3 regions of the Paenibacillus sp. FW126-R14 genome follow, and region 3 is predicted to be linked to each of the others. Evidence: riboswitches for the same ligand, from Rfam matches in the RefSeq annotation. Region 3 holds a riboswitch; each other region holds the start of a gene.
The links. A riboswitch is a leader RNA that binds a small molecule or an ion and turns the genes downstream of it on or off. The one in region 3 is predicted to bind cyclic di-GMP.

Region 1 (2,274 bases), on a different contig from region 3:
CCCTTAACAAACATTTTATTCCATTTATTTACATTTAAAATATAAAAAAAACCATTGTCTGTTTTGCTGATATATTGAACATCGCCTTCCTTCAAGGAAGTCGTGCCTTCATTTATTTTGCTATGTAAAAAGAAAAATTGATATAACAACAAAATTCCAAATAATACAATTATTGAAATAATGCCAAGTAATACCTTTATTTTCAGCGTCATCTCCTTAGCCTCCCCTTTCATTTTATCGGTATACAGACTTAAATATCAATTTGTTGAGACCCCTTTACATTATTTTCATAAAAAATGAAAAATAACCCTAAACCTTTATGGCTGGGGTTATGGCGAAAGTTTTATTCCATCTTCATCCAACTGTCATAATGATGGATCGCGATTCCATGAAAAGCAGGATTGGCTTTGTAATTTTGATAAACAAGCTCCAACTGCTGATTCATATACGCTTTATCTTCTTCAAAGAAGGTTACAAATTGATATTCTTCCGCAAGACGGCCGGTTTCAACCGCTATCGTCCCCTTCACTTTATACTTCTCAAATAACTTCATTTCCGCTGAAGAGATCCCGATGATCCCGTCAGTTCCAGCTGCTGCATCCCGGTATGCCATGATGCTGATAAATTCAACATTTTTACAAAGCCACTCTGCCATATTTCCACTGCCATATTTGGTATCGTACTGTACACCGTAAAACCAAAATGGGATGTCTATTCCAAATTCCAATTGGAGTTGATCGGCTTGGTTTCTAAATGTCAGCATCATGGACTGGTATTCTTCCAGAAATTCATTGGTGTTATCCGCATACTGCTCATGCCCGTAGGGCTCAACATCTAAATGTATACCCGTAAATTTTTCATTTGGTGACGCAAACTCTTGATAGTTATTCAACCATTTAAGAAAAATCTGCTGAAGTGTAATGCCATGATCGGCCACCCATTCAGGTGCACCATCTAGGGCATGCACACGAATTCCATTAGCAGTCGCCTTGCTTATAAATTCCTTATAATGCTTCTGTTCGAGTGTAGTATCGATTTGAAGCAGCAAAACCTTGACGTTATTGTTGACCAAATTATGAATGATACTGTCCTGATCGGAAACAATCTTGGAAGTATCCCATAACCATGTCGAAAGGTTCGTAGAATTTTGAAATGCGTATTTCGAATCCGCTGCTGCCATTCCAGGTAAACCGAATAATATTAAGCAAACTCCACATAATATAGGAAAGAACCTTTTCATTTCTCCGCCCCTTCTTTCATGACAAAAAAACACAGTTCGGCTGCACACCGAACTGTGTTTGAAATAACGCCATAAAAACAAAAGTTGCAAAGTTTGTCTTTATTGCATTTTCGTTCGGCAACTGGCTGCCATAGGTATACACCCTTAGGCCCTGTAGTTTTGCGTCACTGCCTTTACGGCAGGTTTGCTATTATCGCGAAACTGATCGTTCTTATGTAAGAATAAACCAATACTAAACTATATTCTTCTTAAAGTCCACTAATTGGACAATGCGTACACGGCTCATCAGAAGAACTAAACCGGCCCTCCTCAAGGAGAACCGGTTATTTTTCATCTATCCAACCTCGCTCAACCGCCATCCCGAGAATGAACCAATAGGGTTAACGTCAAGAGGAAGTCCGGCTAGTTCTAAAAATACATATATGCGCATTGTATTTATATGTATTGGTCAACTCGTTGGGCTTGGCACAGGCCTATTCGCATAGCATAGCAGTTCTTGATACTTTTTTGATATATCCGGTATGGGAGGTTGAAAGATGAACGAGAGTAATGGAACTCGCCCTAACCAAAGGTCTGGAGATATACCGGCTGCTTTTCATTCGCAAACTGTGGGCGAACGAGGCCCTGTAGTGGAACAGGACAACATGCTGCATGAAAAGCTGGAGACTTTCATCCATGCGAAATTGTTAGAAAGGCCCGTGCATGTCAAAGGATATGGCGCATTCGGCTATTTTGAGACCGTACATGCCATGACGGCTTACACGCAGCTTTGTTTCTTGCAACATCCGGGTCAGCAGGTCCCTGTCACAGTAAGATTCTCCTTAGCCGTCAGCAACAAAGGCACGCCTGATACTTCCCGCAACGTGCGCGGATTCGCCACGAAGTTCTATACGGATCATGGGGTGTTCGATCTTGTCTGTAACCATATCCCCGTGTTCGCCGTCAGAGACGCCATCCGCTTTCCCGAATTTATCAATGCCTTCCTGCCGTCGCCCGTCAACAACCTAATCGATCCGCAGCGATTTTGGAGCTTC
Region 2 (2,274 bases), on a different contig from region 3:
CTAGCCGGGGCCGGCAGATCCGGCTTGATGGCCAAAGCTTTTGCCATGAGGCTGATGCATATGGGAATGGACGCTTACGTTGTGGGAGAGACGATCACGCCTAACGTAACAGCGAGCGACTTGCTCCTCATGGGATCGGGTTCCGGAGAAACCAGAAGTCTTATCGCCATGGGAGAGAAAGCCAAAAGCTTGCAGGCGACTGTCGCGGCAGTGACGATATTCCCGGAATCAACGATTGGGCAGCTGGCGGACCTAACGGTCAAGCTTCCCGGCTCTCCCAAAGATAAGTCGAATAGCCAATACTCCACGATACAGCCTATGGGCTCGTTATTTGAACAGACGCTTTTGTTATTTTTTGACGCGGTCATCCTGCGGTTAATGGAGAAAAAAGGGTACGATTCCACAACCCTGTTCGGCCGTCATGCCAATTTGGAATAATCAGCAAAAAATCGCAGTCAAGCCCACTCTTGCAACCGCACAGAGTGGGCTTTTTTTATTAGGAAATGCCAAGAATATGGGAAATGATCTATGAGAATAGTCATGCTATATTGTAATAATGGGAAAAAAGACCTAATATAGTAATGACATATTCATGCAGTTTTTTAATTGATAAAGGCAAACCCATTAAAAAATGGGGACGCAAAGCTATAGGGACTAAAGGAGTCAATCCCATGTCAGCCAGCTACCGATATACCACTTCAACGCTGTTTCGTCCAACAAAAGTGGCTTGCTCGGTAAGTATACGAGTAAGCTGCTTTTTTTTTGCAAGTTATTCATACTAGAAGATATAAGGTGATGGTACATTCAATGAAATTTTTTAAAAAGAGAGCATCCAAAAAAGATCCTGAAGATCACATTCATTATCAAATTGACCTGCCGTCAAGCGAATCGATTCTCGACAATATTACGAATGGTTTTCTAATCTTAGACCGGAATTGGCACTTAAAATATACCAATAAGTCGATGGAGTATTTTGTAAGAAAAACACGCGACGAACTTATTGGAAATAATATTTGGGATGTGCTCCCCGAAGCTGTGGGCACCAAATTTTATCATAATTATCATAAGGCGATGGCAGAGCAAATTCCCGTTATTTTCGAGGATTACTATGAACCGACAAAAGAATGGCTCGAGATTAGCGTTTTCCCGTCGGAAGAAGGTTTAATTGGGTACGCATTCAATATTACGGAGCGAAAAAATCATGAACAGATTATTGAACATATGGCTTATCATGATTATTTAACCGATCTGCCTAATCGCAGATTTTTTGAAAAAAAACTGGAACAATTCATCGAGCAAGCGAATGAAAATCAATACGTCATAGCTCTCATTTATATCGACATGGATAGATTTAAAAATATTAACGATACGCTTGGACACGGATTGGGAGATCAATTGATCAAAGAATTTTCGGTTAGATTGGTTCAATATATAGATGATAAAGGTTTTGTTGCCCGTCTAGGGGGGGATGAATTTGCCGTTGTGCTGGAAAAGCAGTTCGAAAACAACGAAGCCGTGGAGAAGCTTGCGGACAACCTCATTAAACATATTGAAGCAAGCCCTTTTCTGAATGATGATTATGAGCATTATATTACGGCGAGTTTAGGTATCAGTTTTTACCCACAGCATGGAATGGATGCGCAAACATTGGTGAAAAATGCAGATATAGCCCTTTACCGGTCAAAAGAAAAAGGGGGAAACCGGTATACGTTGTATAACCCCATCATGGATATTGACAGTTTCAAAAGATTCACATTGGAAAAAGATCTCCGGTTAGCCATCCATGACAATAAGCTGGAATTGTATTTTCAACCGCGAATCGATTTGAAATCAGGGAAAATTGTGAGTGCGGAATCCTTGGTCCGTTGGAACCATCCGGAATGGGGAATGTTATCGCCGGCGGAATTTATCCCCCTGGCCGAAGACACGGGCTTAATCCTTCCCCTTACGCATTGGGTGGAGCTGACCGTTTGCAGGCTGATCACATCCTGGCAATCGGAAGGAATTTCTTTTGTGCCCATTTCGATCAATGTGTCCGCCCGTCAGTTTTTATCCAAAAATTTTATCCAAAGTTTAAAGCAAATACTGGAGGAAACACAGGTTGATGGCCATTGGCTTGAAGTCGAAATCACCGAAACCTCCATTCTGGAAAATCAAAAATTAGTTGAGTCAACCATTTCGGAGCTAAAGGCACTCGGCATTAAAGTATCTTTAGATGACTTTGGTACAGGCTATTCTTCGCTTGCTTATTTAACGCAGTACAACGCTGACGTA
Region 3 (2,274 bases):
GTTTTGCCAACAGACTCAGAGAAAAAGCGAATAGGCACATAAAGGCTGCCATCGACAATGTAACCTGGCAAATCCTCAGGCGGATTTTTCGCAACCCCATCAAATACATATGAAATCTTCTCTTTATAAACATTCAACTTGCTGGCTGCCAAATTCGCTTTGTCTGGCTTCTTCTCATTACTTTTCGAATAAACCTGCGTGTTGAGCTTGTACTCTTTGATATTAATTTTGTCTGTTTCCTTAGGTTCGGAAATCGTAACTGTGTAAGTATCCGCATCCCATTTCACCGCTTTATCCAGGGAGTAAGAAATGAACCTGATCGGGACATACGTACTGCCTTCATAAATAAACCCCGTCTGACCTTCCGGCGGCGCATACTCTTTGCCGTCAAAAGTGAAATGCATAGGTACTTGATACACATCCACATCAACAGGAGCTTGCGCGGCGGATGCCCCGGTACTCATTCCCATGAATAATGCTAAAGATAATCCTGCTGCGGCCTTGAACCGATTTTTCACTTTCATTTGATCCACACCTCGTATATTAATTTGGTTGTAACAATTTTTTGGCACTGTTTTTATCCAAATACTAAGCAATAACTAACTATCCAACATGCCGCGGTACATCAAAGGTTATAAGTTCACATTTTTTCTCAAAACATAGCGCTAACTTTGCAGGGATATAAGAGCATCGATGAGAATCAAGGATAAACGACTTCGTCGTCCTTTCAGGACGGGCGCGTTTGTCAAGGTAGATGCGAAGCAAAAGTATAAAACTTATACTTTCTTATCTACTAAAAAATAGCTGCTTATAGCGCGCAAATGAGGTGCGGCATTTTGATCAATGGAATGAACGAAAACAAAAACAATCGCTTTTTGATGTTTAAAGGTTGTTTATGGGGACTGCTTATTATGATCCCGTTCTGGGTGGTATGTATTTATCTCATAATAAAGTACTTGTAGTCGCTAATGCCTGCATGCCTTTTAAACATAAAAAAAGCACCCTATAGGTGCTTTAATCAATCGAATTATGATAAACAAACCTGTCCAATACTTTCATGACCTTTTTCAAAACGCTGAACATCGTCTGTCATACAATAAGTACTGGAAACTGTGTTTTGAGGAAACTCATTTGCAAACATAGCCTCAGCCATCTGATCTGCTTGTTTAGCAACTGCAAATATACTAACATAAAAAATACACCCCACAATCCAAAGAATAGTCAACATGGTTAACCAAAACATATTCTTCTCTACCTCCCAAAGGTTTGTCCCACATAAGAATCAGACGGAGGCCGTAATCGGCAGCTGGCTGACATACCGGTTCTTTTCCCAGTTTAGTCCCTGTAGCTTTGCGTCACTGACTTTCATCAATTTTGCCATTGTCTTACGATTTATGTGATTGTCGTTTATAGGATTATTTTAGCAAACAATACAGATGTAGCATGAGCCGTCCGAACCATTATTTGGATTTATAAACGGGTCGGTGGAACTACTTGTTTGAAAGAGCTTTTTCGATCTGACCAATTGCACTGTTTTGCGCCGCTTGCTTCATAGATGCATAGGATTGCTTCCAGCCATCAATCTCGCCAGAGCCTACCCCAGCTTTCCCCGCATCCGAAAGGATTGCATTAAAGCCAGAGTCACACTTAGACTCCGCATCCACAAATTTTTGCATAAACGTGCTTTGCAGTTCTTTAAGGCCTATATCTTTATTGCCTTTCTTCGCATTTACTACGCTGGAGACAAGAGAGCTGATGTTGCTTTGGCATGTATTTTTTAGCGCATCTAGTTTGGAGTTGTAGGTTTCTATAAGTGTAGGATCTGGTGTAGGATCTGGCGTTGCTTCCGGAGAGGAGTCTTTTGGAGTCGATTCCCCTTTCGGTTGCTGAACTACTTGCTGACTTTGATTCGACTTTTTCTTATCCTGAAGCTCTTTTGCTATTTTTTTTCGCTCTTCCGGGTCCTCAATTCCTATGAGTTCAATTGGGTAATCAGGATCAAGGATGTGCAGAGCCTTGCCATATTGTTTGGTTATGGATCGAAGGGCTTCTATCTCATCATTAGTAAGTTTAGAGAGGAGCAAGTCGCGAATTTTCTGTTTTTCATCATTAGATAAATCGCTTTTCGCCTCGCCAGTGAGGTAGTAAACCTCTTTCAAACTCAAACCGGATTTCAATAAAATTGCTGCTGCATCTAAAGCATCCTGCGTCTTTATTGGTTTGTTTGCAAACTGATTGGCTTTGTCTAAAGGGGCATTCAGCAAAGAAGGAAGA

Region 1: it holds a riboswitch for cyclic di-GMP, as region 3 does, so the genes downstream of both, AC3WRW_RS00640 (amidase) here and AC3WRW_RS20225 (hypothetical protein) in region 3, are expected to answer to the same signal.
Region 2: it holds a riboswitch for cyclic di-GMP, as region 3 does, so the genes downstream of both, AC3WRW_RS31005 (EAL domain-containing protein) here and AC3WRW_RS20225 (hypothetical protein) in region 3, are expected to answer to the same signal.

The regions. Positions count from the first base shown of each region.
Region 1 covers NZ_JBYTBS010000001.1:151,153-153,426, reverse strand. Annotated here, with positions in the region: gene AC3WRW_RS00645 (family 2 glycosyl transferase) at 1-212, opposite strand, end outside; gene AC3WRW_RS00640 (amidase) at 344-1,180, opposite strand; cyclic di-GMP riboswitch class I at 1,354-1,439, opposite strand; gene AC3WRW_RS00635 (catalase) at 1,777-2,274, shown strand, end outside.
Region 2 covers NZ_JBYTBS010000087.1:6,616-8,889, reverse strand. Annotated here, with positions in the region: gene hxlB (6-phospho-3-hexuloisomerase) at 1-438, shown strand, start outside; cyclic di-GMP riboswitch class I at 605-690, shown strand; gene AC3WRW_RS31005 (EAL domain-containing protein) at 808-2,274, shown strand, end outside.
Region 3 covers NZ_JBYTBS010000034.1:6,225-8,498, reverse strand. Annotated here, with positions in the region: gene AC3WRW_RS20230 (copper amine oxidase N-terminal domain-containing protein) at 1-524, opposite strand, end outside; gene AC3WRW_RS20225 (hypothetical protein) at 1,028-1,243, opposite strand; cyclic di-GMP riboswitch class I at 1,299-1,389, opposite strand; gene AC3WRW_RS20220 (hypothetical protein) at 1,491-2,274, opposite strand, start outside.